DNA from 4 places in the Streptomyces lienomycini genome. Region 2 is predicted to be linked to each of the others. Evidence: riboswitches for the same ligand, from Rfam matches in the RefSeq annotation. Region 2 holds a riboswitch; each other region holds the start of a gene.
The links. A riboswitch is a leader RNA that binds a small molecule or an ion and turns the genes downstream of it on or off. The one in region 2 is predicted to bind cobalamin.
Positions count from the first base shown of each region.

Region 1 (7,466 bases), 780 kb from region 2:
TGCTCACAGCGCCCCCGTGACAGAATGGACGATCCACGTCCGTGTCCCGTCCCCCTCCTCCCCGCATCGTCCCGCCCCGAGGTTCCCGTGACCAAGCCCGCCGCCCGTGAGCCGCAGCGGCGCAACGCGCGGTCCAACCGGGCGCGCATCCTGGCCACGGCCCGCCGGGAGCTGGGGCGCAACCCGGACACCACCCTGGAGGAGCTGGCCCGGGCCGCCGGTGTCGTCCGGCGTACCCTCTTCGGCCACTTCCCGGGGCGCGCGGCGCTGCTGGAAGCCCTCGCCGAGGAGGCGTCCGAGGTGCTGCGGGGCGCGATGGCCGACGCGGCGGAGGCGACCGAACCGGCCGACCGGGCGCTCGCGCACTTCACGCTGCTGATGTGGCCCGTGGGCGACCGCTACCGCATGCTGCTGGCGCTGGCCCGGCACGATCTGGGCGTGGAGCGTGTGGCCGAGATCCTGGCCCCGGCCCGCGCCGAGGTCACCGCCATCCTGGAGCGCGGCCAGCGGGACGGGGCCTTCCCCGCCCACCTGCCGCCCGCCGCGCTGAGCGCCGGACTCGAGGCGATGATCGTCGCCCTGCTGGAGCAGGTCAACGCCGGCGTCCTGGAGGACGACGGCACCCGGGCCGCCGTCGCCACGCTCATCGCCGCCGGCGTACCGCAGCGGCGGGCCCGCACCGTGGTCGAGGGCGTGGGCCCCACGGTGCCCGCGAAGCCCGTCCCGGCCGAGTAGACCCCGCGCCCCCTGCGGACCGAGCAGGCCCCGCGCCCCTCTCCGGTCCGAGTAGGTCCCGCGCCCCCTCCGAGCGGTCTGCCGCGCGCCGGACCACGACACACGGCAGACACACGGCATCGTCGTATTTGCACGCCCGTGTGCAACAAACTACGCTGCCCGTGTCTGCACACCCATGGGCAATTAAGTCGCCCCAGCTCGTTTCCCGGGAGCCCCGATGCCCCTACTGGCCACCACACCCGTCGAGAAGATGCCCGGGCCCTACGCCCGGCGCTGGTGGGCTCTCCTCGTCCTCTGCCTGAGCCTGCTGATCGTCGTCATGGCCAACACGTCCCTCATCGTGGCCGCCCCGGACATGACGGCCGACCTGGGGCTCAGCAGCAGCGACCTGCAGTGGGTCATCGACGGCTACACCGTGCCGTACGCCGCGCTGATGCTGGTGCTCGGCGCGATCGGCGACAAGTACAGCCGCCGCGGCGCCCTGGTCACCGGTCTCGTGATCTTCGCGGGCGGTTCGGTCATGGGCAGCCTCGTGCACGAGACGGGGCTGGTCGTCGCGGCCCGGGCGATCATGGGCGTCGGCGCCGCGGTCGTCATGCCGGCCACGCTGTCCCTGCTGGTCGCGGTCTTCCCCAAGGGCGAGCGGGCCCGCGCCATCACGGCCTGGACCGCCACCTCCGGGCTCGCCATCGCGGTCGGGCCGCTGGTCGCCGGATGGCTCCTGGAGGACCACGCCTGGGGCTCGACCTTCCTGGTCAACGTCCCCATCGCGGTCGTCGCCGTCATCGGCGCGCTGATCCTCGTACCGCCGTCCAGGGCGGTCGGCACGGGCCGCATCGACTACGTCGGCGGTCTGCTCTCCATCGTCTCCGTCGGCAGCCTCGTCTACGCGACCATCGAGGGACCGCACTTCGGCTGGGGCGCCGGCCCCGTCGCCGCGGCCGTCGTCGCGGCGGTCGCGCTGGTGGGCTTCGTCGCCTGGGAGCTGCGTCACCCGCACCCCATGCTGGACGTGCGCCGGTTCCTGCTCCGCCCCTTCAGCGGCTCGATGCTGGCGGTGCTGTTCTTCTTCTTCGGCACCTACGGCGCCATCTACTACGCCACGCAGTTCCTGCAGTTCGTGCTCGGCTACGGCGCGCTGGAGACCGGCGTACGGCTGCTGCCGCTGGCCGGGGCCGTGTTCGTCGGCGCCGCGGTCACCGGGCGACTGACCCCGAGGCTCGGTGTGCGGGCCATGGTCGGCTCCGGCATGGCCATCGGCACCGTCGGGGTCTTCCTGCTGGTCCTCATCGACCAGGGCTCCACCTACGGCGACTTCCTCGCCCCGATGCTGCTCCTCGGTCTCGCCATCGGACTCAGCGTCTCCCCGGCCACCGACACCATCATGGGCTCCTTCCCGGAGAGCGAACTCGGCGTCGGCGGCGGTGCCAACGACACCGCGCTGGAACTCGGCGGCTCGCTGGGCATCGCCGTCCTCGGGTCCCTCCTCGGTACCTCCTACCGGGACGAGCTGTCCGGCCTGGTGGGCGACCGGCTTCCGGCCGCCGCCCTGGACACCGCCCAGGACTCGGTCGGCGGCGGACTGGCCGTCGCCGAGCGGCTCGCCACCAACCCGGCCGCCGGACCGGAGCAGGCGCAGGCCCTCGCCGACGCCGTCAACCGGGCCTTCGCCCACGGCGTCTCGACGACCAGCCTCGTCGGCGGCGTCATCATGGCCGCCGGAACGCTGATCGTCCTCGCCGTTTTGCCGGGCCGCGGGGCCCGCCGGGCCGCCGAGGAGACCGCGGCGGAGAGCCCGGCGCAGGAGCAGGACGCCGAACTGAGCCGCTCCCGGGGCTGAACCCCGGCCCCGGCGGCTCTGTCACTCCGCCAGCGCGGCCAGCTCCTCCGCCGTACGCGGGCCCGTCGCCGAGTCCGCCAACAGCCCCCGGGCCCGCAGCAGTCCGGCCGCCGCGATGCCCCAGGGCAGCCGCAGCCCGGCCTGCCGCAGCAGGTCGGTGCGGGCCAGCGTCGGGGCGGCCGGACCCGTGCGCACGCCGTCCGGGGTGAGCAGGGCGGCGTCGTCGGACCAGCGCAGGGCCAGGTCGACGTCGTGGGTGGCCATCACCACGGTGGTGCCGCCCGCGCGCAGCCGGCCGAGGGTGGCGAGCAGCCGCTCCTGACCGTCCGGATCCAGTCCCGCGGTCGGCTCGTCGAGGATCAGCACCCGGGGCCGCATCGCCACGGCCCCGGCGATCGCCGTCCGCTTGCGCTGCCCGTACGACAGCAGGTGGGTGGGCCGGTCGGCCAGCTCCGCGATGTCCAGCGCGGCGAGGGCCTCGCCGACCCGGGAGCGTACCTCCGCGTCGGACAGGCCCAGGTTGAGCGGCCCGAAGGACACGTCCTGGCCCACCGAGGCCGCGAAGAGCTGGTCGTCCGGGTCCTGCACCACCAACTGCACCGTGGTCCGCAACCGGGTCAGCCCCCCGCGGTCGTACACCACCGGCTCCCCGGCGAGCGTCAACGTCCCCGCGCGCGGCCTCAGTCCGCCGCTGAGCAGCCGCATCAGCGTCGTCTTGCCGCTGCCGTTGCGGCCGAGCAGCGCCAGCGCGCGCCCCTCCCGCACCGCGAAGTCCAGCCCCACCAGCACGTCCGGGCCCTCCTCGTACCCGAAGGACACGCCCCGCAGGGCGACCAGCGCCGCCCCGTCCGTCCCGGCGGTCCCGTCCGCCGCCCGCTCCGTCTCGCTCACGACAGCGGTCCTTCCAGTACGAGGGTGAGGGCGGCCAGCGCCACCAGCAGCGCGACGCTCGCCGCCGTGAACGGCACCGAGACCCGGGCCTCGGGCACCAGGACGCGCAGGGTGCCGTCGTAACCGCGCCCGGCGAGCCCCGACTGGAGCCGCGCCGCCCGGTCGAAGGCCCGCACGAAGGCGGTGGCGCCGAGCCCGCCGAGCGAACGCCAGGTGGCCGCCCGGGTGGTGTGCCCGAGCCGCGCGGCCTGCGCCTGACGGATCCGGTGCACGGAGTCCAGCAGCAGGAAACTCATCCGGTACGTCACCAGCGCCACGTCCACGACCGGCGCCGGCACCCCCGCCCTCGCCAGGCGGGGCAGCAGATCCGACATCGGCGTGGTGAACGCGAACAGCAGCACGCCCAGCGAGGCCGCCGAGGTGCGCAGCAGCAGCTCGGCCGCGCGCAGCGGGCCGCCCTCCGCCGCCCCCAGAAACCCGTCGGGGCCCCCGACCCGCACCAGCAGGGGCAACGCCCCCGTCACACAGAACCCCAGCGGCACCCGGTAGGCCCGCCACAGCCGGCGCCCGGGCACGCCCGCCGGGCCGAGCAGTACCGCGAGCGCCGCCACCAGCACCAGCGCCGCGCCCGGCCAGGGCGGCAGCGAGATCGCCAGCACGGTCAGGCCGAGACCGAGCACCGCCTTGTCCACGGGATGGCGGCGGCGCCACCGACTGCCGTGCGCCGCCGCGTCGATCGGCAGCACTCAGTCCCCTTCGGGGGCGTCCCCCGGCACTGCCCCCGCCACTGCCCGGGTGGGCGCCGTGTCCGCCCCCGCATCGGCCAGAGCCGCCCCCGTCACCGCCCGCCGCTCGCCCTGCCGGCGGCCCCGGCGCAGGCCGAAGTAGTACGCCAGCACGCCCGCGCCGAGCGCCGCCTGCAGCGCGAACAGCGCCGACTCGACCTCCCCGGACGGCGGTTCGTACAGCGGCGAGAACCACGGCTCGTAGTCCGGTTCGATCTCCGTGATCGCGGTCTCCGCCTCGGCGTCGGCACCGGCGAACGGCTCCTCCTTGTGGTCGCCGAGCCCCAGCACCAGCGGCAGCACCGCCAGCGCGACCACGACGAGCAGCAGCAGGGCGTTGATCTTCGTACCGCGCTTCACCGGGCCACCGCCCCGCGCTCGCCGGCCTTGGCCAACAGGACGCCCAACCGCGTCAGTTCGCCCTTGCTCGACTGCACGAGCAGCCGCATCACCACCACCGTCAGCAGGCCCTCGCTGACCGCGAGCGGGATCTGCGTGACGGCGAAGATCGACCCGAACTTGCCGAGCGCGCCCAGGAACCCGCTGCCCGGGTCCGGGAACGCCAGCGCCAGCTGCACGCTGGTGACGCAGTAGGTGGACAGGTCGGCGACGAACGCGCCGAAGAACACGGTGACCATCAGCGGCACCTCGTAGCGGCGCAGCAGCCGGTAGACGCCGTACCCCGCCCAGGGGCCGACGATCGCCATCGAGAAGACGTTGGCGCCCAGCGTGGTCAGCCCGCCGTGTGCGAGCAGCAGCGCCTGGAAGAGCAGGGTGATGGTGCCCAGAACCGCCATGATCGGCGGCCGGAAGAGGATGGCGCCCAGACCGGTGCCGGTCGGGTGCGAGCAACTCCCGGTGACGGACGGCAGTTTCAGGGCGGACAGGACGAACGTGAAGGCCCCGGAGGCGCCGAGGAGCAGCGTGCTCTCCGGGTGCTCCCTGACCTCACGGGTGAGTGACCGTACTCCGTGGACGACGAACGGCGCGGACGCGACACCCCAGGCGATCGCGTGCGCCGGTGGCAGAAAGCCCTCGGCTATGTGCATGGCTCAGCAGACCCTCTCCAGCACCTCGTGGATGGACGACGCGCCTTGGCCGGTCTCCTGGCTTACGGGTACCACCGCCCGTGCTCCGCCTTCCCGGGTCGCAAGGACCCAGTGGCTGCCCCTGAGGGCCGGAGCCGGACTTCCCGATTCACAGTGGCGAGGGCCGCACCGGCATCACACCGGTTTCCCGTTCACCAAGGCGTGGCGACAGTAGTGCGCGCACGGGGGCGGGCACAAGCGGGCCCCACCGCGGTCAGCGGGAGCGGCCACGGTCGGTGCCCCGGACCACCATGTCGCGCATCCTGGTGGTCAGCGCCGTGGCGGCGGCCGTCAGGAAGACGAAGCTGTACGTGATCTGCAGCACGGCCACGATCCTGGCGGCCTGCCCCCGCGGGGTGATGTCCCCGTAGCCGACCGTGGCGAGCGTGACCACGGTGAAGTACAGCGCGTCGACCCGGGTCCGCAGCCCGCTGAACTCGCCGGGCTGCTTGGCCAGGGCGTAGTAGGTGGCCGCGAAGACGTGCACGGACAGGACGATCAGCAGCGAGATGACCACCCCGGGCCGGCTGTCCGGCCGGTCGAGGAGCACGTGGCGGATCTGCCGGAGCAGCAGCACGGCCACGCCCGTCAGCAGCGCGGCGAACAGCACCCAGCTCAGCACGGGGCGCTGCGGGCCCAGTTGGTCGAGGGGGAGCAGGAAGTAGGCGGCGACCACCGCCACCGCGATCAGGCCGCGCACGAGCCAGGGCAGGACGGCATGCCGGTCGGCGCGGGGCCGTCCGGCCCGGCGTCCCCTCACCGCCGCGCCCCCGGCGACGCGGCCCCGTCCGCCGCCGGATCCGTCCGCCGCACCACCTGGGAGACGACGAACGCGACCACCGACGCGGTGACGATCAGCGGCATCTGGTCGTGGGCGTCCCGCCCCATCAGCAGCACCGCCAGGACCGCGCTGGCCAGCGGCAGCCCCGTCACCGCCGCCGACGCGGCGGCGATGCCGAGGGCGAGGGCCGGGGTCGCGCCGAAACCGGGCAGCCCGGAGCAGGCCGTCGCCGTCGCCGCGCCCAGCAGGACGGCCGGGAAGATCGGGCCGCCGCGCAGGCTGCCCAGCGCGATGCCCCAGGCCAGCCCCTTGCACGCGACCAGCGCGACCAGCGCCCCCACGGGCCAGGCGTGCGGGTGGGCGGCGAGCTGGGCGAGGGTGGCCTGGCCGGACAGCGCCGCCTCGGCGGGCGAACGGCCGGTGATCAGCGCGTACGCGGCCAGGCAGACGCCGACCGCGGTGGCGCAGACCACGGTGCGGGCGGCCGTGCGGCGCCGGGTCCAGGTGACGGTGCGCCGGCCCAGCGCGCGGGCCAGTGCGACCAGTACGGCGATCAGGGCCGCCGTGGGCAGTCCCCATAGGAAGTCGCCCACGTCCGGGTTGGCGTCCGGCGGCAGGTCGGGCAGGGCGAGCGCGCCGATCTTCAGGCCGGTCCACTGTCCGAAGCCGGTGAAGACCAGGGCGCCCGTGGCGCTGGCCAGCAGACAGGGCAGCAGCAGCGCGACCAGCCGGGCCCCGGCCAGCCCCGCCCCCTCCATCAGCAGGACCGCGGCCGCCACCGGTCCGCCGAGGATGGTGGAGATCGCGGCGGTGGACCCGGCCGTGGCGAGGATCGCGCTCGCCCGCTGGTCCCCGCCCGCGCCCGCCCGCCGCACCGCCAGCAGGGCGAGCCCGCTGCCGACGGCCATGAGCGGGGCCTCCGGGCCCAGCACCACGCCCAGCGGCAGCGTGGCCAGCGCGGCGAGTACCGCGCCGGGCAGCGCGCGGGGGCCGACGGGCGCACCGCCGAGGCCGTCGACCGGGAGGTGGCCGCCGCCGCCCGGCATCCGGGTCACGATCGGCGCCAGGACCAGCCCGGCGAGCACCAGCGCGGGCAGCGGCCACCACCAGGGCGGGGCGCCGTAACCGACCGCCTCGGGCAGCGAGGTCCACACCCAGTGCTGCAGCTCGTGCTGGAGGCCGACGAAGAAGAAGCAGGCCAGCGCGATGGGAACGCCCAGCAGCACGCACAGCAGCAACAGCCGCAGGTAGCCGGGGCTGAGCAGGGTCTGCCGCAGGGACTGCTCGGCCCGGGCCGGAACGGCGTTCGCCGGCGCGGTCACGGAACCCGCCCGCGCGGTTTCCGC
Region 1 is NZ_CP116257.1:2,072,153-2,079,618, forward strand. It holds gene BJ961_RS09555 (TetR/AcrR family transcriptional regulator) at 88-735, shown strand; gene BJ961_RS09560 (MFS transporter) at 953-2,575, shown strand; gene BJ961_RS09565 (ATP-binding cassette domain-containing protein) at 2,597-3,466, opposite strand; gene cbiQ (cobalt ECF transporter T component CbiQ) at 3,463-4,212, opposite strand; gene BJ961_RS09575 (energy-coupling factor ABC transporter substrate-binding protein) at 4,213-4,611, opposite strand; gene BJ961_RS09580 (energy-coupling factor ABC transporter permease) at 4,608-5,300, opposite strand; cobalamin riboswitch at 5,331-5,514, opposite strand; gene BJ961_RS09585 (potassium channel family protein) at 5,554-6,099, opposite strand; gene BJ961_RS09590 (chloride channel protein) at 6,096-7,442, opposite strand.
Region 1: another riboswitch for cobalamin. It lies ahead of BJ961_RS09580 (energy-coupling factor ABC transporter permease); the one in region 2 lies ahead of BJ961_RS06160 (ribonucleoside-diphosphate reductase subunit alpha).

Region 2 (7,466 bases):
TCCAGGAGAAGCCCTGCACCGAGCCGTTGGCCTCGCGCAGCGCCTCACGGGTGCGCGCGTCCCACACGCCGAGCCGCTTGAGGTCGTCCACCAGGTACGAGTTGACCTGGAGGAACTCGCCCGACAGCGTCTCGCGCTTGAACAGGTTGGACACCTGCGGCTCGACGCACTCGTACACCCCGGCGATGGAGGCGATGGTCGCGGTCGGGGCGATCGCCAGGAGCAGGGAGTTGCGCAGCCCGGTCGTGGCCATGCGTGCCCGCAGCGCGGTCCAGCGCTCCGGCCAGACGGGCTCGACGCCGTAGTGGTCCGGGTGCAGCACACCCCGGGCCGTACGGGTCTTCTCCCAGGCCGGGGCGGGGCCGCTCCGCTCGGCCAGGTCGGCGGACGTCTCGTACGCGGCCAGCATGATCCGCTCGGCGATGCGGGTCGACAGGGCCTTCGCCTCGGGCGAGTCGAAGGGCAGGCGCAGCCGGAAGAAGACGTCCTGGAGGCCCATCGCGCCGAGGCCGACCGGACGCCAGCGGGCGTTGGAGCGGCCCGCCTGCTCGGTCGGGTAGAAGTTGATGTCGACGACCCGGTCCAGGAACGTCACGGCGGTGCGGACGGTGGCGTCCAGCCGGTCCCAGTCCATGTCGCCGCTCGCGGGGTCGACGAACGCGCCGAGGTTGACCGAGCCCAGGTTGCAGACCGCCGTCTCCCCGTCGTCGGTGACCTCCAGGATCTCCGTGCAGAGGTTCGAGGAGTGGACGACGTGCCCGGGGGCCGCCGTCTGGTTCGCGGTCCGGTTGGCGGTGTCCTTGAAGGTCATCCAGCCGTTGCCGGTCTGCGCGAGGGTGCGCATCATCCGGCCGTACAGCTCCCGGGCGGGCAGCGACCTGCGGGCGAGCCCCGCCTCCTCCGCCCCGCGGTAGGCGGCGTCGAACTCCTCGCCCCACAGGTCGACCAGTTCCGGCACGTCGGAGGGGGAGAACAGCGACCAGGTCCCGTCGGCGTCCACCCGGCGCATGAACTCGTCCGGGATCCAGTGCGCGAGGTTCAGGTTGTGCGTACGGCGGGCGTCCTCGCCGGTGTTGTCCCGCAGTTCCAGGAACTCCTCGACGTCCGCGTGCCAGGTCTCCAGGTAGACCGCCGCCGCGCCCTTGCGCCGGCCGCCCTGGTTCACCGCGGCGACCGAGGCGTCCAGCGTCTTCAGGAACGGGACGATGCCGTTGGAGTGCCCGTTGGTGCCGCGGATCAGCGAACCCCGGGCGCGGACGCGGGAGTAGGCGATGCCGATGCCGCCGGCGTGCTTGGACAGGCGGGCGACCTGGTGGAGGCGGTCGTAGAGGGAGTCCAGCTCGTCCTTGGGCGAGTCCAGGAGGTAGCAGGACGACATCTGGGCGTGCCGGGTGCCGGAGTTGAAGAGGGTGGGGGAGGAGGGGAGGTAGTCCAGGCGGCTCATCAGGCCGTAGAGCGCGGCGACCTCGTCGACCGAGCGGGGGGAGTCGTCCTCGGCGAGTCCGGCGGCGACCCGCAGCAGGAAGTGCTGGGGCGTCTCGACGGCCTTGCGGGTGATCGGGTGGCGCAGCAGGTAGCGGCTGTACAGGGTGCGCAGTCCGAAGTAGCCGAAGCGGTCGTCGGCGGCCGGGTCGACCAGCGCGTCGAGCCGGTCCGCGTGCAGCCGTACGAAGGCCGCGGTGCGGTCGGCGATCAGGCCCTCGCGGTGGCCGGTGGCGACGGAGTCGGTGAAGGTCACGACGCCCTGGGAGGCGGCCTCGGCGCGGATGCCGACGGTCAGCAGCCGGGCGGCCAGCCGGGAGTAGACCGGGTCCTCGGAGATCAGCCCGGCGGCCGCCTCCGTGGCCAGCTCGCGCAGCTCCGCCTCGTCCGCGCGGGCGGACCGGCCGCGCAGCGCGGCGGCGGCCACCCGGCCGGGGTCGGCACCGGGAAGGTCGGCGGTCAGCCCGGTCAGGGTCCGCAGCAGGGCGGCACCGGGGCCGTCGGACTCCTCGGCCGCGGGCGCGGCTGTCACCGGGACGGCGGTCACCGGCGTCGCTGAAGCCGGGTCGGCTGGCGCGATGGTCACGTGGGGCACTCCCTCGCTCGGCACGGGGCCTGGCGGAGGGAGGGCAGGGGGCAGCTCACGAGCGCACGCGGCGTCGCGTCCACCGGCCCACTCCACGAGGCCCGGACGTCATGGCACCCGGACCGGGACGGCCGGGCACACTGTCGACAGGTCCTCGGACTGGACAGGCGTGCGCGCACGTGTGAAGACGTACGGATGCACGCAAGTACACCGTTGCGGGACAGTTCCGGATTCGCACCGGATTCCCCTGCGGCGACAGCGAGCACGAGCATACATCTTGTGCCGGGGGACGCGAGCACCCCCAGATGTTGTGTCCAGGCAGGGTGCCGCGCCCCGTGTCAGAGCGTCAGTTCGTAGGTGAGCAGCATGATGTCGTCCAGCTCCGGCAGGGGATTCCAGTCGCGGTCGGGCGTGCGGGCGAAGCCCAGGCGCTCGTAGAGGCGGTGGGCGGTGCGCATGGTGCGCTGGGTCGACAGCACGACGCTCCGGCAGCCATCGACGGCCCGCGCGCGGTCGACGCAGGCCCGCACGAGGGCCTCGCCCGCCCCGCGACCGCGTGCCTCGCGGTCGACGGCGAGCATGCGTATCTCGGCCTCGCCGGGGCGCGCGATGTCCGCCATGGGGCCGCCGCACGGCACGAAGGTCGCGCCGCCGAGCACCCGGCCGTCGGCCACGGCGACCAGCACCTCGGCGGCCGCGGCGCGCTTGGCCACGTCGCGCAGCTCGTCCAGGTAGGAGTCGCTCTCCCCGAAGTCGAGGAGGCCGTCGCGCAGGTAGGCCTGCGCGGTGATCTCGCCGAGGGTGTCGTACTCCTCGGCCGTTGCCCGCCGGATGACGAAGTCCATGACGCCGAGTGTGCCCGACGGGTACGACAACGGGCCGCCGGATTTCTCCGACGGCCCGTCTCGTTCGCGCGGCGGGGATCAGTGCGAGCTGCCCGCCGTGGCCGGCGGCAGCTCCACCTGGACACCGGCGTCGCCCGCGTCCGCCGTGTAGTCGCCCGGCTTGGTCTCGTCGACGCCGTCGGGCGCCTTGACCGCCCTCAGGACGAAGGTGAGGACCACCGTGACCAGGACGTTCAGCACGAACGCGGTGAGACCGATGTAGCCGATCTCGCCGATGCCGGGGATCTCGTCGGAGGAGCCGCCGAAGTGCGCCTGCGTCGGCGAGGCGACCCCGTAGGCGGCGACCGTGCCGTAGACCATGCCGACCGCCCAGCCGCCGAGCAGCGCCCAGCGGTGGAACCAGCGGGTGAACAGCCCGCCGACCAGGGCCGGGAAGGTCTGCAGGATCCAGATGCCGCCGAGCAACTGGAAGTTGATCGCGACGGTCTTGTCCATGCCCAGGACGAAGATCAGCGCGCCCACCTTCACCAGCAGCGACACCAGCTTGGAGACCTTGGTCTCCTGGGCCGGTGTGGCGTCCGGCTTGATGAAGTCCTTGTAGATGTTGCGGGTGAAGAGGTTCGCGGCCGCGATCGACATGATCGCCGCCGGGACCAGGGCGCCGATGCCGATCGCCGCGAAGGCCACGCCCGCGAACCAGTCCGGGAACATGTTCTCGAACAGCTGCGGGATCGCCAGCTGGCCGTTGTCCACCTTCACCCCGGCCGCGATCGCCATGAAGCCCAGCAGCGCGAGCAGACCCAGCATCAGCGAGTACAGCGGCAGGATCGTCGTGTTGCGGCGGATCACCTCACGGCTGCGCGAGGACAGCGTGGCGGTGATCGAGTGCGGGTACATGAAGAGCGCCAGGGCCGAGCCGAGCGCGAGGGTCGCGTACGTCCACTGGCCCCCCGCGTCCGGCACCACCCCGCCCTTGCCCGACTCGGTGAACTTGTCGCTCGCCGCCGCGAAGATGTCGTCGAAGCCGCCCAGCTTGATCGGGATGTAGATGATCGCCACCGCGATGACGATGTAGATCAGCGTGTCCTTCACGAACGCGATCAGCGCGGGCGCGCGCAGCCCCGACGAGTAGGTGTACGCCGCCAGCACGCCGAAGGCGATCAGCAGCGGCAGGTCCTTGACGAACCAGTTGGTGTCCTCGCCGCCGCCGACGCCCATCACGTCGAGGACGGCCTGGATGCCGACCAGCTGGAGCGCGATGTACGGCATGGTCGCCAGGATGCCGGTGACGGCGACCGCCAGCGACAGGCCCTTGGAGCCGAACCGGCCGCGCACGAAGTCCGAGGTCGTGACGTACCCGTGCTTGTGCGACACCGACCACAGGCGGGGCAGGAAGGTGAAGATCAGCGGGTAGACCAGGATCGTGTACGGGACCGCGAAGAAGCCGGAGGCGCCCGCCGCGTAGATCGCCGCCGGGACGGCCACGAACGTGTAAGCCGTGTACAGGTCGCCGCCCAGCAGGAACCAGGTGACCCAGGTGCCGAACGAGCGGCCGCCGAGGCCCCACTCGTCGAGGCTGTGCTCGTTCTCGGCCCGGCGCCAGCGGGCGGCCAGGAAGCCCATGGCGGTCACGAGGACGAAGAAGAGGATGAAGACGGCGAGTGCGACGCCGTTCACGCCGTCGTTCATCGCGACTCACCGCCCTTCGGAGCGGAGGGCGCGGAGGAGGCGGCGGCGGAGTGGGCGGCACGCCCGCGCTGGTCGCGCTGCCACAGCTTGTACGCGGTCACGGTCAGCAGGGTGGAGATCAGCACCCAGGCCATCTGGTACCAGTAGAAGAACGGGATGCCGATGAAGGCCGGGTCCGTCTTCGCGTAAGAGCCGACCCACAGCATGGCGACGAACGGTGCGACGAGACAGAGCCCGATGACGACGCGCACCGGCGTCACCACCGGCTCCGTGCTCACTTCTGTGTCTTCTGACATGCGGCGGCTCCGTCCCCTCGCTGATCACCTCGTGCAGTGCGCACGAAATGTAGGTGACGGTGTCGAGACAGCGGAAGACCTCGTCCGTATATCGGTCCTCAACTGCAACTTCGCGCCTGCGCGCGGGATGGTATGGCAGATATGTTCTAGTCCTGCGGCCGCTTGAGGCGGGCCACGAACTTGTAGCGGTCGCCCCGGTACACCGACCGCACCCACTCCACCGGCTGGCCGGTGCGGTCCCGCGAGTGCCGGGAGAGCATCAGCATCGGCAGACCGACGTCGGTGCCGAGCAGACCGGCCTCGCGCGGGGTGGCCAGGGAGGTCTCGATGGTCTCCTCGGCCTCGGCGAGATGGACGTCGTACACCTCGGCGAGCGCGGTGTAGAGGGACGTGTACTTCACCAGCGAGCGGCGCAGGGCCGGGAAGCGCTTCGCGCTGAGGTGGGTGGTCTCGATGGCCATCGGCTCCGCGTTGGCCATGCGCAGCCGCTCGATGCGCAGCACCCGGCCGCCGGCCGTGATGTCCAGCAGTCCGGCGAGCCGGTCGTCGGCGGTGATGTAGCCGATGTCCAGCAGCTGCGAGGTGGGTTCGAGGCCCTGGGCGCGCATGTCCTCGGTGTACGAGGTGAGTTGCAGCGCCTGCGACACCTTGGGCTTGGCGACGAAGGTGCCCTTGCCCTGGATGCGCTCCAGGCGGCCCTCGACGACCAGCTCCTGGAGAGCCTGGCGCACGGTGGTGCGCGAGGTGTCGAACTCGGCGGCCAGTGTGCGCTCAGGTGGGACCGGCGTGCCCGGCGTCTGGGTCCGGGTCATGTCGAGCAGATGCTTCTTCAGACGGTAGTACTTGGGCACGCGCGCGGTACGGACGGTCGCCCCACCCTCGTTCTCCGCACTGCTGACGTCGGTGCTCATGCTCTGCCTTCCCGGCTCCGGGTGCCGAAGCGACCGCTAACCCTGTCGGCCACGGCTCACATCGTGGCACGGCTTCGCGCCGGGGTGACCCCGCACGCTCCGTGATCCCTTCTGTATACCTGCGAGACCCCCCTTGGTCTAGTCCACAGGCGGGTTCGACGCCGCTGGTACGCGCGTTCGGAACCGTACCGGCACGTCATTCGGTGGGGGGTGGTACACCCGGTCCCGGTCCGCCCGATCTGCCGCTTGCGCAATGAAAGGTCCCTGCATATCTCGGTCCCATCACGGACGGCCGGACTGGGTTTGAACACCCTTGACAGTCCTATTGGTCTGGGCCAAGCTCCCCGTACTGGTCTACACCATTGGTCCAGGTCCCGGCCCCATGGGCGGTCCGCGTCGACGAGCAACCGCGGGGAGGCAGGGGGGTTTTGTGGCATCCCTGAGGAGGGTGGCGTGAAGCGCAAGCTGATAGCCGCGATCGGTATCGCGGGCATGATGGTCTCGATCGCGGCATGCGGCGGCGACAGCGACGACGACGGCAAGAAGGCCGGAGCCGACGGCTACGCCGGCGAGACGCTCACCGTGTGGGTGATGGACGGGTCCTCGCCGGACGACTGGCAGGCGGACCTCGCCAAGGAGTTCGAGGCGAAGACCAAGGCCAAGGTCAAGTTCGAGATCCAGAAGTGGAACGGTATCCAGCAGAAGCTGACCACCGCTCTCTCCGAGGAGAACCCGCCCGACGTCTTCGAGATCGGCAACACTCAGACCCCGGCCTACGCCAAGACCGGCGGCCTCGCGGACCTGAGCGACCTGAAGGGCGAGATCGGCACCGACTGGTCCGAGTCCCTCAACAAGTCCGCCGTCTTCGACGGCAAGCAGTACGCGGCGCCGTGGTTCGTGGTCAACCGCGTGGTCGTCTACAACAAGAAGATCTGGGCGGACGCGGGCATCAAGGAGACGCCCAAGACCCGCGACGAGTTCTACAACGACCTCAAGACGATCGGCGAGAAGACCGACGCCGAGCCGATCTACCTGCCCGGCCAGAACTGGTACCACTTCGTGGGCCTGGTCATCGGCGAGGGCGCCGAGCTGGTCAAGAAGGACGGCGACAAGTACGTCTCCAACCTGGACGACCCGAAGGTCGCCGCGGCCACCGAGACCTACAAGAAGTTCCAGGCCCTGTCCAAGGCCCCCAAGGACAAGGACGAGGCCACCCCGCAGCAGGGTGAGATCTTCGCCAAGGGCAAGACGGGCTCCTTCATCGGCATGGGCTGGGAGGGCGCCACGGCGATCACCACCAACCCGGCGATCGAGAAGGACCTCGGCTACTTCACCATCCCGGGTGCCACGGCGGACAAGCCTGAGGGCGTCTTCCTCGGCGGCTCCAACCTGGCCGTCGCCGCGGGCAGCAAGAAGCAGGAGCTGGCCAAGGAGTTCCTGAAGCTCGCGCTCTCCGACAAGTTCGAAGGTGCCCTCGCCAAGGCCAACGGCGTCATCCCGAACAAGGACGCCCTGCAGAGCAATCTGAAGGGCAACGCCGCCGCCGAGGCCGCCGCGCCGGCCTCCGCGACCGGTGACACCACACCGCTGATCCCGGAGTGGGCCGCGGTCGAGAACGACCCGAACCCGATCAAGACGTACCTGACGGCCGTCCTGA
Region 2 is NZ_CP116257.1:1,296,306-1,303,771, forward strand. It holds gene BJ961_RS06160 (ribonucleoside-diphosphate reductase subunit alpha) at 1-2,068, opposite strand, end outside; cobalamin riboswitch at 2,197-2,340, opposite strand; gene BJ961_RS06165 (GNAT family N-acetyltransferase) at 2,407-2,913, opposite strand; gene mctP (monocarboxylate uptake permease MctP) at 2,992-4,602, opposite strand; gene BJ961_RS06175 (DUF3311 domain-containing protein) at 4,599-4,898, opposite strand; gene BJ961_RS06180 (GntR family transcriptional regulator) at 5,045-5,809, opposite strand; gene dasA (N,N'-diacetylchitobiose ABC transporter substrate-binding protein DasA) at 6,263-7,466, shown strand, end outside.

Region 3 (7,466 bases), 2.1 Mb from region 2:
GCAGGACCAGCCGGGTACGGGCCACCTGGACGCCGAGCGTGGCCGCCGCGTCCCGGCCGAAGGCGAAGGCGTCCAGGGTCCTGGCGTACCCGAGGCACACGGCGAGGACCAGCACGAGGACCGCGGCGGTGGTCCACACGTCGCTCCAGCCCGCGCCGCCGAGCGAGCCGAGCAGCCAGAACAGCACGCCGCGGGTGGTCTCGGCGTCGGCGGCGGTCATGACCACGAACGAGGTGAGCGCGGAGAACAGCTGCATCGCCGCGACGCCCGCGAGCACCACCCGGTCCGTGGTGCCGCCGAGACTGTGGCTGAGCAGCATCACCAGCGCGAAGGAGCAGACCGCGCCGATGAACGCCCCGCCGGGGACCGACAGCGCGCCGCCGCCGACGCCGAGCACGACGACCAGGACGGCGCCGGTCGAGGCACCGGAGGAGACGCCGAGGACGAAGGGGTCCGCGAGCGGGTTGCGCAGCAGGGACTGGAGCACGGCCCCGCACACCGCGAGCCCGGCACCGCACACGGCCGCGAGGAGGGTGCGGGGCAGCCGCAGGTCCCAGACGATGCCGTCGCGGATCGGCGACACGTCCGCGGCGGGGGTGCCGGCGCCGAGGTGGGCGGCGATCACGGACCACACGTCGCCGACGCCGATGTCGGCGGGGCCGAGGGTGACGGCGACGGCCAGGGAGGCGCACAGGGCGACGATCCCGGCCGCCGCCCACACGAGGTGGGGGCGGCGGGATGCGCGTATGCCGGAACCGGGGGCCGCCCGGCCCGCGGAGGTCACTTGGTGAGCCCGTACGCGCGCAGCGCGGCCGCCACCCGCTCCACACCCTCGACGGTACGGATGGTGGGGTTCATGGCCTGCCCGCTGAGCAGCACGTAGCGCTTCTCGCGTACGGCGGTCAGGTTCCTGGTCACGGGGTTGGACTCCAGGAACTCGATCTTCTTCGCCGCCGTCTCGGCGGTCTGGGACCTGCGGGTGAGGTCGCCGAGGACCAGGACGTCTGGGTTCCGGTCGGCGACGGTCTCCCAGCCGGTCTGCGGCCACTCCTCGTGGGTGTCGTCCATGGCGTTCTCGGCGCCGACCGCGCGGGTGATGATGCCCGGGGCACCGCAGCAGCCCGCCAGGTAGGGCGAGGTGGAGTTGGCGAACCAGTACATGAGGGTGACGCCGGAGGCGTCGATGCCGGATGTCGCCTTGTCGACCCTTGACCTCAGGTCGGCGACGAGCTTCTCGCCGCGCTGTTCGACGCCGAAGAGGCGGGCCAGGTCGCGGACTTCGCCGTAGACGGTGTCCATGGTGAGGGGCTCGGCCCGGACGCCGTCGCCGTCGCCGCTGTTGTCCTTGCCGGCGCAGTCGGACGGGGACAGGTAGGCCGGTACGCCGAGTTCGGTGAACTGTTCGCGGGTGGCCACGCCGCCGGTGCCGAGGGTGGAGGCGAAGGAGGCGGTGACGAGGTCGGGTTCCGCGTCCAGGACCGTCTCGAAGGACGGCATGTCGTCGGCGAGCCGGGGGACGCCCGCGTTCGCCTTCTCCAGTCCCTTCATGACCGGGTCGGTCCAGGTGGCGGTGCCCGCCATGCGGTCGGCGAGGCCGAGCGAGAGCAGGATCTCCGTGCTGCCCTGGTTGAGGGAGACCGCCCGCCGGGGCGGCGCGGCGACCCGCACCTGGTGCCCGCAGTCACTGACGGTGCGTGGCCGACCGGCGGCGTCGGCCGGGGCGGCCGGGGCGTCGGTGCTCGCGCCGGCGCCGCAGCCGGAGGCCAGCAGGGCGGCGGACAGCAGCAGGGCGGGGGCGCGGACGGCGCGGTGGGGGCGGAGGAGGCGGCGGAGACCGCCGGGGCGCGCTGCGGGCACGGAAGATCCTCTGGCGTCGAGGGCTCGTACGCGAAGCCCGTTCGTACGGTGCGGCCCGCGCCGCACGCGGCACGGGTGCCAGCAGGTCTTCGGACTCGGGTTCGACCGGACGGAACGCCTTCCCGGCCGGCGTACGCCGGCCAGTGGCCCGTGTTCCGCCCGTCCCCCTCACCGCTGCGCGTCAGTTCCGGATTCGCACCGGATTCCCTGACCCACCAGGTGGGTTCGACTGGCTTGCGCAAGCTACCACAGGGTCGGCGCGTGGGCCGGGGGCGGGCCTCTGCCCGACCTGTCCCCGGCCCACGTGTCCGCCCGCCCGCGTGTCAGCTCTTCGGCATGAGGACCGTGTCGATGATGTAGACGTTGGCGTTGGCGGTCTTCACGTTGCCGCAGACCACGCCGGCGGAGTCGTTGACCTTGTAGGACTCGTCCGAGCCCGAGGTGGTCAGCTTCGACTTCTGCAGGGTGTCGAAGGAGCCGTTCTCCAGGTCCTTGGGGGCGAGCTTCTGGCCCACGACGTGGTAGGTCAGGATGTCGGTGAGCATCGCCTTGTCGTTGAGGACCTTGTCCAGGTCGGCCTTCGGGATCTTGGCGAAGGCGTCGTTGGTCGGCGCGAAGACCGTGATGTTCTCGGCGTTGTTGAGCGTGTCGACCAGTCCGGCCTTCTTGACCGCGGAGACGAGCGTGGACAGGGCCGGGTTGTTCGAGGCGGCCGTGGCGACCGGGTCCTTGGCCATCCCGTCGAACGAACCGGCGCCCTCCTTCGGCACCGTGGAACAGGCCGGGCCGAACGGCTCGTCGGAGTCCGCCATGCCGCCGGAGGTGTCGGCCGACTTGTCGTCGTTCGCCGCGGGCGCCGAGGAGGCGGCCTGGGCGGAGTCCGAGGAGCCGCTGTCGCCGTCGTCGGAGCAGGCGGCCAGGGACAGGGGCAGGACGGCGGCCGCGACGACGGCGACGGCGGAGCGGCGGATGCGGGCGTTCATGGAGAATCTCCCTGAAAACGGGCAGCTTGAGGGCTGCGTTGAAGCGGTGTCGTGGTGCAGAGCTGCGGTGGTGTGCGGCGGTCCGCCGAGTACGCGGCGCCGTTACGTGAAGGCCGGCCGACCCGGTTGCGGGGTCAGCCGCCGGTTCGCTGTCGGCGTGGTCTCGGTTCTTCGCTCACACGGGTAATCCGAAGCCGGCTCGGGTCCGGATTGGTCGCCCACCCGATCGAGTGAAGAAATTTCGGGGGCACCTCTGTGACCTGCGGTTTTCCGAAGGGAACTGTGGAATCCGGGACGACCGGCGACGGGGTGACGGGCGCTCAGAGGTGTGTCGCGGTCCGCAGGATGAGGAACATCGTGACGGCGGCGTTCGCGGACGACATCGCCGAGACGGCGGTTCCTGCGGCCGCGGCCCACGCCGCCAGGCCCACCGAGGTGAACACCGGGGGCCAGGTGCGGGCCGCGGGAGCGGGGCCGAGCAGGGCCGCCACCCGGCGCGGCACCGGGCCCGGCGCCGCGAGTCCGGCGAGGGTGGCGACGGGGGTGCCGCGGGAGACGAGGGCGGCCTTGCCGATCGCCGTCGCCACCGACCGGCGGTCGCCGACCGCCCGTGCCGCCGCCTCGTCCGCCCACCGCTCCGCCGTGTAGGCCACGGCCGTCCGCAGGGGGCGCAGGAAGGGGTTGGCCAGGGCGGCGAGCCGGACGGCGAGCAGGAACCGGTGGTGCCGGGCCGCGAGGTGGGCGCGCTCGTGGGCGAACAGCGCCCGCCGTTCACCGGGTTCGAGGCAGTCGAGCAGGGCCGTGCTCACCACCACGCGGTCCCGGCGCCCGCCGGGCAGCGCGTAGGCGTAGGGCACGTCGTCCGGCAGTACGGCCACCGAGGTGCCCGGCAGCCCGGCCAGCGCGCGGTGGGCGCGGCGGCGCACCCTGCCGTGCCGCCACAGGGCCCGGGCCGAGGCCGCGACCACGGCGCACAGCGCGGGGATGGCCGCCTTGCCGGCGACCTCGTCCTGGGGCACCGCCGCCCGCACCTCGGGGTCGGACCAGCCGTCCGGCAGCGGGTTGCCGGGCAGTTGGGCGGTGCCGACCACCATCACCAGGGCCAGGCACAGCGTGCTGCACAGGGCCATCACGGCGGCGACGGCGGTGAGCAGCCGGGTCGCGGTCCGCGGGTGCAGGTGCTGCTCGGCCAGCCTGGCGATCGGCCATGCCGTCAGCGGCAGGACCAGGGGCAGGAAGACGAAGACCCCCATGCGGTGTCAGCCGTCCTCCGCGGCACGCGCGTGCCCCAGCAGTTCGCGCAGCAGCCTCTCGTCGTCCGGGGCGAGACCGGTGACGAAGCTGGCCAGCACCGCCTCGCGGTCGCTCTCCGCGTCCAGGACCTTGCGCATCCTGCGCGCGGCCAGTCCCGCCTGGTCCGAGGCGGGTGTCCAGGCGAAGGACCGGCCCGCGCGCTCGCGGCTGACGACGCCCTTCTCCAGCAGCCGGGTCAGGATGGTGATCACCGTGGTGTAGGCGAGGTCGCCGCCGAGGTGCTCCTGCACCCAGCCGGCCGTCGCGGGGCCCTCCGCCTCCCGCAGTGCGGACAGCACCAGGGCCTCCAGTTCGCCCTGGCCCCGCCGCCGCGGTCGCCGGTCATCCGTCACGGCCCGCCTCCTTCCGCCGCCGATCCTCTTCCGGGGCGCCATCGTATAGAAGGCTTGTCTTCTACAGTGTTGTAGATTGGCGGGCAGGAACATGGACGTCATCGGCAGACGTGATCGGCGGACCTGATCACTGGACGGAACGAAGGAGAACGCAGTGGGAGTTTCCCTGGCCAAGGGCGGCAACGTCTCGCTCAGCAAGGAGGCGCCCGGTCTGACCGCCGTGCTGGTCGGTCTGGGCTGGGACGTGCGCACCACGACCGGTACCGACTACGACCTCGACGCCTCCGCGCTGCTTCTCGACGCGTCGGGCAAGGTGCTCTCCGACGGGCACTTCGTCTTCTACAACAACCTCACCAGCCCGGACGGCTCGGTCGAGCACACCGGTGACAACCTCACCGGTGAGGGCGAGGGCGACGACGAGGCGGTCAAGGTGAACCTCGCCGCGGTCCCGGCCGAGGTGGACCGGATCGTCTTCCCGGTCTCCATCCACGACGCGGAGAACCGCGGCCAGAGTTTCGGCCAGGTCCGCAACGCGTTCATCCGCGTCGTCAACCAGGCGAACAACCAGGAGCTGGCCCGCTACGACCTGTCCGAGGACGCCTCGACCGAGACCGCGATGGTCTTCGGCGAGCTGTACCGGCACGGCGCCGAGTGGAAGTTCCGGGCGGTCGGACAGGGCTACGCCTCCGGTCTCGCGGGCATCGCCGCCGACTTCGGCGTCAACGTCTGATCCGGGACTCCCGGAGGGGCCGGCGGTCCGTGGCGCAGCAGTCGGTCCCTCCACCGGCGGCCCGTACTGTGTCGAGGCGGCAGTAGCAGGACGCCTCGACCGGTACGTCCGCCAGAGCGGCGGCGAGCTTCAGCTGCTGTGCCACGATCCGCGCCTCCCCCGTCCTGCCCAGCCGCACCAGGCACTCGTGGAGTCCGTGCAGGGCCCAGACGTTGTTCGGGTGCTGGAGCGGGCGGGGCAGTGTGTCGTCGAGGCCCAGGTCGGCCCGGTAGACCGCCTCGGCCTCGGCGATCCGGCCCTGTTCGAGGAGCAGGGCGCCGTAGGCGTGCCGGGTGGGCTGCATCCAGCCCCAGGGCTCGTCGTAGGGCAGGTTGTCGTCCAGCTCGATCGAGCGTTCCAGGGCGGCGAAGGCGGCGGTGTGGTCGCCCCTGCGGTACTCCAGTTCGCCGTCGAGCATGGCCGAGGCGACGGCGAGGATGTCGGCGCAGGTGTTGTTGAACAGCGTGCGGGACTCCGGCACCCGGGCGACCGCCGCGCGGAACAGGTCGCGTTCGGCCTCCGCCGCCGGGACCCGGCCGGTGGCCGAGAGGGCGACGCCGCGGGCGTAGTGCAGCATGGCGGTCGTCACGCAGTACAGGCGCGGGTCGGCCGGCAGCGGCAGGGCGAGGATGTCCGCCCAGCGGCCGAACCGGATCAGGACGTGCACCCGCATCGCCAGGAACCCCTCGAGCCAGTCGGCCATCGGCGGGCTCTCCACCCGCAGCAGTTCCTCGGGGACGGACGCCTCCAGCCGCGCCGCGGTGTCGAGGGCGACCTCGTACTGCCCCAGGAACATCGCGCCGTAGATCCTGAAGTGGAGGTTGTGCGAGCGGTAGAGGGTGTAGAAGTTCATCGCGCCCGACCGCGCGCGGTACTTCTCGTCGGCCGCGATCGCGGCGGCGTTGTCCGACACCACGCGGCGGTAGTCGCCGCACAGCACTTCGAGGTGCGACGGCATGTGCTGGAGGTGCCCGGCGTCGGGGACGAGGCCGCGCAGCCGGTCGGCGACGGCGAGGGCCGCCTCGGGCGTGGGGGACATCTCCATCAGGTGGATGTAGAGGTGCAGTACGCCGGGGTGGTCGCGCCCCCCGCCGGCGGCCAGGGCCCGGTCCAGCACCTCCTTCGCCGCCAGGGTGCGGGCGCCCTCGGCGGGCCGTCCCGTGCGCAGGTCCCACAGCCGCCAGGGCGTGAGGTTCATCAGGGCGTCGGCGTAGAGGGTGGCCACGTCCAGGTCGTCCGGGGCCAGTTCGTACACGGCGCGCATGCTGTCGGCGTACGGCGCGTTCCACACCGAGCAGTCCTCGACGGCGCTCGCCCGCGGGTAGCGTGCGCGCAGGGCGCCGATCAGGGCGCGCTCGACGGGGGTGGCCCGGTCGGCCAGGTCGTGAGCGCGTTCGACGGCGGCGTGGGTGCGCCCGACGGTCCGGGTCAGCTCCTCGGCGCCGAAGGCCTCCCACGGCTTGTTGTAGTTGGGGCCCAGCGCGTGGGCGATGCCCCAGTGGGCCATGGCGCAGTCCGGGTCCGCCGCGGCGGCGGCCTCGAAGCACGCGACGGCCTCCTCGTGGTGGAAGGCGTACGTCCACACCAGCCCGCGGTCGAACCACCGCTGGGCCTCGGGCGACGAGGTCGTCACCGGGCGGCCGTGGCCGCCCAGGTCGTAGTAGTCCATGAGGGGACGTATACCGCACCCGCAAGCGGACGCGGAGCGGTTCGGCGGGCCGTCGCACGACCGGTGTCCCCGCCGGGTGCGACGCGCCCGGCGGGGGTGGGGGGCGGGAGTGGCGCGGGTCAGCCGAAGTCGACGTCGGAGCACAGGAAGTACGTCTGGTCCATGTGCGACGCCTGCCAGATCGTGTAGACGACGTGCCGGCCGCTCAGTCCCGAGGTGCTCACCGGGATCTCGTAGTCCTGGCTGGGCCCGTAGCTGCCCGTGCGGGCGACCTGCTGAAGGTCTCCCCACGTCAGGGCCTGCGTGGCGGGGTCGAAGCCCTGCTTGGTGACGTAGACCAGGAAGTAGTCGGCGCCGTGGCTGGCCTGGTCGTGGAGCTTGACGGTGAAGTCGTCGGTGACGTCGGTGGTCTGCCACGCGCCCACGGCGTCGAGGGAGTTGTAGCGTCCGCCCTCGGTCCGGCCGCCGCTGCAGAGCCGGCCGTCGGGGACGACCGCCTGGAAGTCACCGGCCGAGCCGTTGCGGTACAGGCCGTTCCAGTT
Region 3 is NZ_CP116257.1:3,442,282-3,449,747, reverse strand. It holds gene BJ961_RS15630 (FecCD family ABC transporter permease) at 1-748, opposite strand, end outside; gene BJ961_RS15625 (ABC transporter substrate-binding protein) at 781-1,857, opposite strand; cobalamin riboswitch at 1,921-2,106, opposite strand; gene BJ961_RS15620 (fasciclin domain-containing protein) at 2,181-2,840, opposite strand; gene BJ961_RS15615 (M56 family metallopeptidase) at 3,161-4,093, opposite strand; gene BJ961_RS15610 (BlaI/MecI/CopY family transcriptional regulator) at 4,100-4,528, opposite strand; gene BJ961_RS15605 (TerD family protein) at 4,641-5,216, shown strand; gene BJ961_RS15600 (tetratricopeptide repeat protein) at 5,206-6,924, opposite strand; gene BJ961_RS15595 (lytic polysaccharide monooxygenase auxiliary activity family 9 protein) at 7,044-7,466, opposite strand, start outside.
Region 3: another riboswitch for cobalamin. It lies ahead of BJ961_RS15625 (ABC transporter substrate-binding protein); the one in region 2 lies ahead of BJ961_RS06160 (ribonucleoside-diphosphate reductase subunit alpha).

Region 4 (7,466 bases), 4.4 Mb from region 2:
GCGGTAGGAGAGGGCGAGTACCGGGACGTTGCGGCGGTGCAGGGGGGCGACCAGGTTGAGGGCGTGCTCGCGGGTGGCGGCCAGGCCGTGCACGGCGATGATCCAGGTCGGGCGGGCGCCGGGCAGGAACCAGGCCGGGAGGGGGCCGAGTTCGCCGGGGACGTCGACGTCGGCGTACTCCAGGCCGAGGGCGGTGCCCGGGTTCCCCACGTACAGGTTGGGGGTGAACCACGCCCGGTCACCGGCTTCGAGGGTGCCGTGGGTGACGCGTTCCAGACGGCGTACGACGGTGTCGGCGCCGTGTTCGACGGTGCCGAGGACCGGGCCGACGACGGCGTGGGAGCCGTCCCCGGCGAGCCCGTACCGGCCGGGGCGCAGTGCGGCCAGGTCCCGGGTGAGGGTGATCTGCCCGGCGGCGGTGCCGTGCACGGTGAGCCGGGGCTCGGTGGGCAGGGGCCGGCCGGGGGGCGCCTTCAGCGCGGCGTCGCTGGCGAGCCGGCCGGCGGCGACGCTCGCCACTGAGGCCGCCAGAGCTGCGGTGACGGCGGCTGCCGTTGCGGTGACAGTGCGCATGGGGCCAGTCTCCTGGTGGAGTCCTCGGGCGGCCAGTGGACGGGTGACAGGGGGTGACCACGCCCTCGTGTCCCGTAGCCGGTACCCCCGAACCCGCCCGGCACGCACACCGTGTCAGCCCGGCTGCCCGTAGCCCCGCAGCCGTTGTGTCGCCTCGGCCAGCTGGGCCGGGCTCAGCAGCGACGGCGTCCGGCCCGGCACCGAGGAGGCCGTCAACCAGAGCCGGCACATCCACTCGAGCTGGGCGGTGCGGTCGTAGGCCTGGTCGAGGGAGGTGCCGTAGGTGATCGTGCCGTGGTTGCGGAGCAGGCAGCCGGTGCGGTCGGCGAGGGCGTCGAGCATGGAGCGGGCGAGTTCGTCGGTGCCGTAGGCCGCGTACGGGGCGACGCGGACGGGGCCGCCGAGCGCGGCGGTCATGTAGTGGACCGGCGGGAGTTCGGGGACGAGCAGGGAGACGGCCGTCGCGTGCACGGCGTGGGTGTGGACGACGGCCCGGGCGTCGGCGTCGGCGCGGTACACGGCCAGGTGCATGGGCAGTTCGCTGGTGGGGACCAGCGTGCCGAGCACCTGCCGTCCGTCCAGGTCGACGCCGGTCGCGTCGTCCGGGGTCAGCCGGTCGTAGGGCACACCCGACGGGGTGACCAGGACCGTGTCGCCGACGCGTACCGAGACGTTGCCCGAGGTGCCGACCACGAGCCCGTCGGCCACCGTGCGCCGGGCCGTCGCGACGAGTTCCGCCCAGGCCCGCTCCCGGACCCCGTTCGCCCGTCCGTCCCGCGAATACGTCACAGTCACCGTCTCCTCCCGGGCGCCCGGGCGCCCCGCACGTCCCGTCGCCGAACGGGCTCGCGGTGATCCTGCCAGGGACGTCTCCGGAGAGCAGCGGAGCGGGCACGCAGAGGGAGGCGCCGGCACCGCTTGCGGTCACCGTGACGCCCTGTCCAGTTCATCTTCCGTTCACCCTGGTTACCTACGTTCGTCGCGCCAACGACCTCGAACGATTGCCTGGGTAAATGGAAAGCTTCTCGCTGATCCTCGCGATTGTGGTGGTAACCGCACTCGCGTTTGATTTCACGAACGGTTTCCACGACACCGCGAACGCGATGGCGACGACCATTTCGACCGGTGCGCTCAAGCCCAAGGTGGCGGTGGCGATGTCCGCCGTCCTCAACCTTGTAGGCGCCTTCCTCTCGGTGGAGGTCGCCAACACGATCTCCAAGGGTCTCGTCGACGAGACCGGCATCCGTCCCGAGGTCATCTTCGCCGCCCTGGTCGGCGCGATCCTCTGGAACCTGCTGACCTGGCTGGTCGGACTCCCCTCCAGTTCCTCGCACGCCCTGATGGGCGGTCTGATCGGCGCCGCCGTCGCCTCGGCCGGCCTCGGCGCGGTCAACGGCGACGTGCTCGTCACCAAGGTGCTCCTCCCCGCGATCGCCGCCCCGATCGTGGCCGGTGTCGCGGCGATGCTCGCGTCCCGGATGACGTACTCGCTGGGCCGCAAGGCCGACGGCCAGGCCGCCAGGAAGGGCTACCGCGCGGGGCAGATCGCCTCCGCCGGTCTGGTCTCGCTGGCCCACGGCACCAACGACGCCCAGAAGACCATGGGCATCATCACCCTCGCCCTGATCGCGGGCGGCGCGCTCGCCCCCGACTCCGACCCGCCGGTGTGGGTCATCCTGGGCGCGGGCCTGGCCATCGCGCTCGGCACCTACCTGGGCGGCTGGCGCATCATCCGCACCATGGGCAAGGGGCTGACCGACCTCCAGCCGCAGCAGGGCTTCGCCGCCCAGACCAGTGCCGCGACGGTCATCCTGGCCTCCTCCCACCTCGGCTTCTCCCTGTCCACCACGCACTCGGTCTCCGGCGCGGTGATGGGCGCGGGCCTCGGCCGCAAGGGCGGCGTGGTCCGCTGGTCCACGGCCACCCGGATGTTCGTCGCCTGGGGCCTGACGCTGCCGGCCGCGGCCCTGGTCGCCGCGCTCGCCGAGTGGGTCTGCCGCGCGGGCGACTGGGGCACGGCCCTGGTCGCGGTGTTCCTGGTCGCCTCCAGCTTCGCGATCTGGCGGATCTCCCGCCGCGAGGTCGTCGACCACACCAACGTCATCGACGCGGAGGAGCCCGGGTCCGCCGAGCCCGCCGGTGTGGTCACCACGGCGATGGCCGCCGTGTCGCCGCCTCCGGCGGGCGTGACCGAGGACCTGGCGGTCACCGTCCCGGCCCCGGCCCCCACCGCCGATCCCAAGGCCCCGTCGGCCGCCACCACCGTCTGAACCCGCGTCCCGGGTACGAAGGAAGCGAACCTCCATGAGCATCGACTGGGCAGCCCTCGGCTCCGTCTTCGGCGTCAGCCTCGTGGTCACGGTGGCCCTGGTGGGCCTGTTCACCCTCGGCATCGTCGGCCTCTCCCGCCAGGAACGGGCGGCCGCCCAGGGCGGCTCCGCGACCCTCGCGGTCACCGGCGCGTACGCGTGCTTCGCGGCCTGCACGGCGGCGGTGGCGTACGGGATCTATCTGATCGTCGCCTGACCCCGCCGCACCTCTCGTCCGCCCCGCCCGTGCCCGGTTCCCACCGGGCACGGGCGGGGCGGTTCTCTTCCCTCGTGCCACGCCGACGGCGGGCGCACCTCACGGCTCCGGCAACCCCTGCGGAGGGAATTCCACCGCCCACCGCATGCGGCACCCTCCGCTTGTGAATTTTCGCCGACTTCCAGGAATCGCTGGAGAACTCACTGCTGCCGTTCTGTCACACGAGCAACTTTCCCCTCAGCGATCACATCCCTTTCGATGTGTTTCGAGCGGTTTCCTCACCATTCAGGCTAGCAAGGCGACCTCGCCCAAAAGACACATGTCATACTGACCAACGCTGGTCGCACGTGTCGAACTAACCTATCCTCAACGAGAGTTATTCATTCGACGGTGGCGACCCGACCAGTCAACGACGACATGTGGCAGGGAGCACCATGGCCAGGGACATCGATCCGAGCCTGAACCGACGAAGGCTGCGAATCGAGCTGCGCAAAGCCCGCGATCAGGCCGGTCTGACCCAACGGGATGCCGTGCAGCAGCTGGAATGGTCACTTTCCAAACTGATCCGGATCGAGAAGGGCACGGTCAGCCTCAGCGTCACCGACCTGAGGGCTCTGCTCCAGCTGTACGGGGTGGCCGACCCCGCTCAGGTCGAGGAGCTGGAGGAGGCCGCCCGCGGCTCGAAGGGAGTGTCGTGGTGGGTGCAGTACAGCGAGGTCGTGACGCCCCCGTACGCCCTGTACCTGGGCTACGAGGGCTCTGCGGACACGATCCGCATGTACAACCCGGTGGTGCTGCCCGGTCTGGTGCAGACGGAGGACTACGCCACGGCGCTGATGTCCACGCTGACGGAAGAAGCACGGGTGCGCCCACAGGTGGACCTGCGCATCACTCGTCAGGAGCGGTTCTTCGACAGCGACGACGGCCCGGAGATCGACATCGTCCTGGACGAGGCCGCCCTGCGGCGCCAGATCGGGGGCCCGGCGGTGATGCGGCGGCAGCTGGACCATCTCCAGTCGCTGACGGAACACCCCAGGCTCACCGTCCGCGTCCTGCCGTTCTCCGCCGGCGCTCACTTCAGCGTCTCGACGTCCTTCATCCTGCTCGAGTTCAAGGACGACGACGATCTGCTGTACCTCGAAGGCCCGGGCGGCGGTCTGTCCAGCCGTGACGACCTCGGACTCACCGCCCGCTACCAGGAGTGCTTCGAGGACATCAGCGACAGGGCGTACGACGGCGCTCGGGTGATCGAGTTGCTCGACAAGGTCAGGGAGAGCCTGGCCGACAGCTGAATCCGGGCTGGGACGGCCCGGCACGAGACGGGGGAGGCCCCATGACGGTCTTCGGAGTACGAGCGTGGTGGCAGCGGTGGCGCGCGCCGGTCCGCACCGGCCCCGCCACCGACCCGCCGGGGGGATCCGGCGACACGGAGCAGGGGCCTCCTCCGGTCGACGACTGCGCGCTCAAGGCGTACGCCATGCAGCGCCGCGAGTGGGCCGAGGCGCTCATCGACGTGGAGAACGCCCGGGTGGCCGGAGAGATCCGGCTGATTTCCGCCCGTCTCCTGCTGGGCACGGCGTGCGGGAGCATCCTGCTGTTCAGCATCGCCCTCGCCACGCGGGTCGCGCCCAGCCTTCCGCACGGCTCCGCGTCCCCCCTCACCACTGCCGCCATCGGCGCTTTCGGCGCGGCCCTCCTCGCCGCCCTGGGTGCCGGAATCGGCAGGGCGCTGCGCGGCCGGGCCGCGTCGGCGCCCGCCCAGCCCGTCAGTGGTGGCGCCGCCGAGGCTCCACGGCCGTCAGAGCGCGGTTCAGAACGCGGAGGCGGTCCGTGACAGGAGTGAGCCCCCACCACAGCCCCGCGCCCACGGCCACCGCCGCGGTCACCACCAGCCACACCATGCCCCGGGCGGCACCGCCCGGGGCCAGGAACGCGACCAGCGCGCCCAGCCCGACGGCGAGGACCCCCACCACCGAGCAGTAGAGCGCCAACGGCGCCGCCCCGGTCATCCGGTCTCCACGCGTACCGGGCCACCCCGGGCGCGCGGAAGCGGTCCCTTTGATTCGGTCTGCCATGCGTGTACCTCCCGTCCCCCCGCGCGGCGGTCAGACACCGCGCGAATCCGGGTCCACAAGCCCCGCCAGAAAACCACACCACGACGCGTGACGAAAGGCGAGCACAGCGTGTCGACGTTGCTTCGAGTCACGTACCAGTACGCGTCCGCCCCCGACGGCCATCTCGACGCATGCCTCACCCCCGTCGGTGGAATAGCTGCTCTTGAACCACGCGTGCCCTGACCGTTCGCTTTCGATCGCACCCACCTCCTCCGGCCCACCGGCCGTCACGCGGCCTCGGCACCATCACTCGCCGCCCCACCGCTGTCCCCCGCCCGCGTACACGCGCTTCCGTCCCCTCCAGTCTTCCCAGCCTGCCCACCGGGGAAGAGCCCAGAAAGCGTCGATGTCGTGGACCTGGCGAGCTTTCGACGGTGTGGGCCTCAGCACACCCGGCGCCGCAGGTCAACGCCAGGTTGACGGGTGTTCGCGGGCCGTGGTGGACTTCCGGGGCCATCTACGGCGGCAGGAGAGGAAGCCCGGTGCGAATCCGGCGCGGTCCCGCCACTGTGACCGGGGGTCAGGATTCCCGGGAGCCAGGAACTCTCGCCGCCGTGCTCTTCGAACCAGGGCGCGGACACCCTGAGTGAGGACATATCGCCATGCGCGGCTGCCGTTCCAGGCTCATCAGCGACACGCTTCGACTCTCCCTTCCCACGGCCGGTTGAGCCGTGCGTGCCGGACGCGTCTTCGCGTACGGCGCCGCCGCCGGTCTTCTCGGTGACCTCCTCCTCGGCGATCCACGCCGCGGACACCCGGTCGCCGCGTTCGGCCGTGCCGCGGGTGCCGTGGAACAGGTGCTGTGGCGGGACCACCGGGGGTGGGGCGCGCTGCACACCGTCGTGTGCGCCGGTGGCGCCGCCGCGCTCGGCTCGGCCGCCGCGCGGGCCGTACGCCGCTCTCCCGCCGTCTCCGTCGTACTGACGGGCGCGGCCACCTGGGCGGTGGTCGGCGGCACGTCGCTCGCCCGGGAGGCCGGTGCGATCGGGCGGGCCCTGGAGGCGGGGGACGTCGAGGCGGCGCGGGCGCGGCTGCCGCACCTGTGCGGGCGGGACCCGCAGGCGCTGGACGCCGACGGGATCGCCCGGGCCGTCGTGGAGTCCGTCGCCGAGAACACCTCGGACGCGGTCGTGGGCGCCCTGGTGTGGGGCGCCGTGGCCGGAGTCCCGGGACTGCTCGGTTTCCGGGCCGTGAACACGCTGGACGCCATGGTCGGCCACAAGTCCGCCAGGTACCGCCGCTACGGCTGGGCCTCGGCCCGCCTGGACGACCTCGCGGGCTGGCCGGGCGCCCGTCTGACCGCCGTACTGACCACCGCGGCCGGTGGCGATCCGCGGGGCGCCGTACGCGCCTGGCGTGCGGACGCCGGGCGGCATCCGAGCCCCAACGCCGGGCCCGTGGAGGCGTCGTTCGCGGGCGCGCTCGGCGTGCGGCTCGGCGGGACGCTCTCCTACGGCGGGCGGGTGGAGCACCGGCCCGTCCTCAACGGGGCGGCGGGACGCGCCGTCCGGGCCGGTTCCGGCGACATCGACCGGGCCGTGCGCCTCTCGCGGCGCGTGGGCTGGCTGGCGCTGGGCGTGTGCGCGGGCGCGCGGCTGCTCGCGCACGGCATCGCCGGGAAGGGACGTACGTCGTGAACGGTGGCCTGCTCGTCGCCGGTACCACCTCCGACGCGGGCAAGAGCGTCGTCACCGCCGGGATCTGCCGCTGGCTGGTGCGCCAGGGCGTCAAGGTCGCGCCCTTCAAGGCGCAGAACATGTCGCTGAACTCCTTCGTGACCCGCGAGGGTGCCGAGATCGGCCGGGCCCAGGCCATGCAGGCCCAGGCGTGCCGGGTGGAGCCGACCGCGCACATGAACCCGGTGCTGCTCAAGCCCGGCGGGGAGCGCAGCAGCCAGGTCGTGCTGCTCGGCAGGCCGGTCGGCGAGATGAGCGCCCGCGGCTACCACGGCGGGCGCCAGGAGCGGCTGCTCGGCACGGTGCTCGACTCGCTCGCCGCACTGCGCGGCACGTACGACGCGGTGATCTGCGAGGGGGCGGGCAGCCCGGCCGAGATCAACCTGCGCCGCACCGACATCGTCAACATGGGGATCGCCCGGGGCGCCGGACTCCCCGTCCTGGTCGTCGGCGACATCGACCGCGGGGGCGTCTTCGCCTCCTTCTTCGGCACGGTGGCGCTGCTGGCGCCCGAGGACCAGGCACTGGTCGCCGGGTTCCTGGTGAACAAGTTCCGGGGTGATGTCTCGCTCCTGGA
Region 4 is NZ_CP116257.1:5,688,608-5,696,073, forward strand. It holds gene BJ961_RS25955 (alpha/beta hydrolase family protein) at 1-573, opposite strand, end outside; gene BJ961_RS25960 (class II aldolase/adducin family protein) at 688-1,362, opposite strand; gene BJ961_RS25965 (inorganic phosphate transporter) at 1,587-2,843, shown strand; gene BJ961_RS25970 (hypothetical protein) at 2,878-3,099, shown strand; gene BJ961_RS25975 (helix-turn-helix domain-containing protein) at 3,534-4,391, shown strand; gene BJ961_RS25980 (hypothetical protein) at 4,433-4,933, shown strand; gene BJ961_RS25985 (hypothetical protein) at 4,930-5,082, shown strand; gene BJ961_RS25990 (DUF397 domain-containing protein) at 5,205-5,444, opposite strand; cobalamin riboswitch at 5,637-5,778, shown strand; gene BJ961_RS25995 (cobalamin biosynthesis protein) at 5,885-6,850, shown strand; gene BJ961_RS26000 (cobyric acid synthase) at 6,847-7,466, shown strand, end outside.
Region 4: another riboswitch for cobalamin. It lies ahead of BJ961_RS25995 (cobalamin biosynthesis protein); the one in region 2 lies ahead of BJ961_RS06160 (ribonucleoside-diphosphate reductase subunit alpha).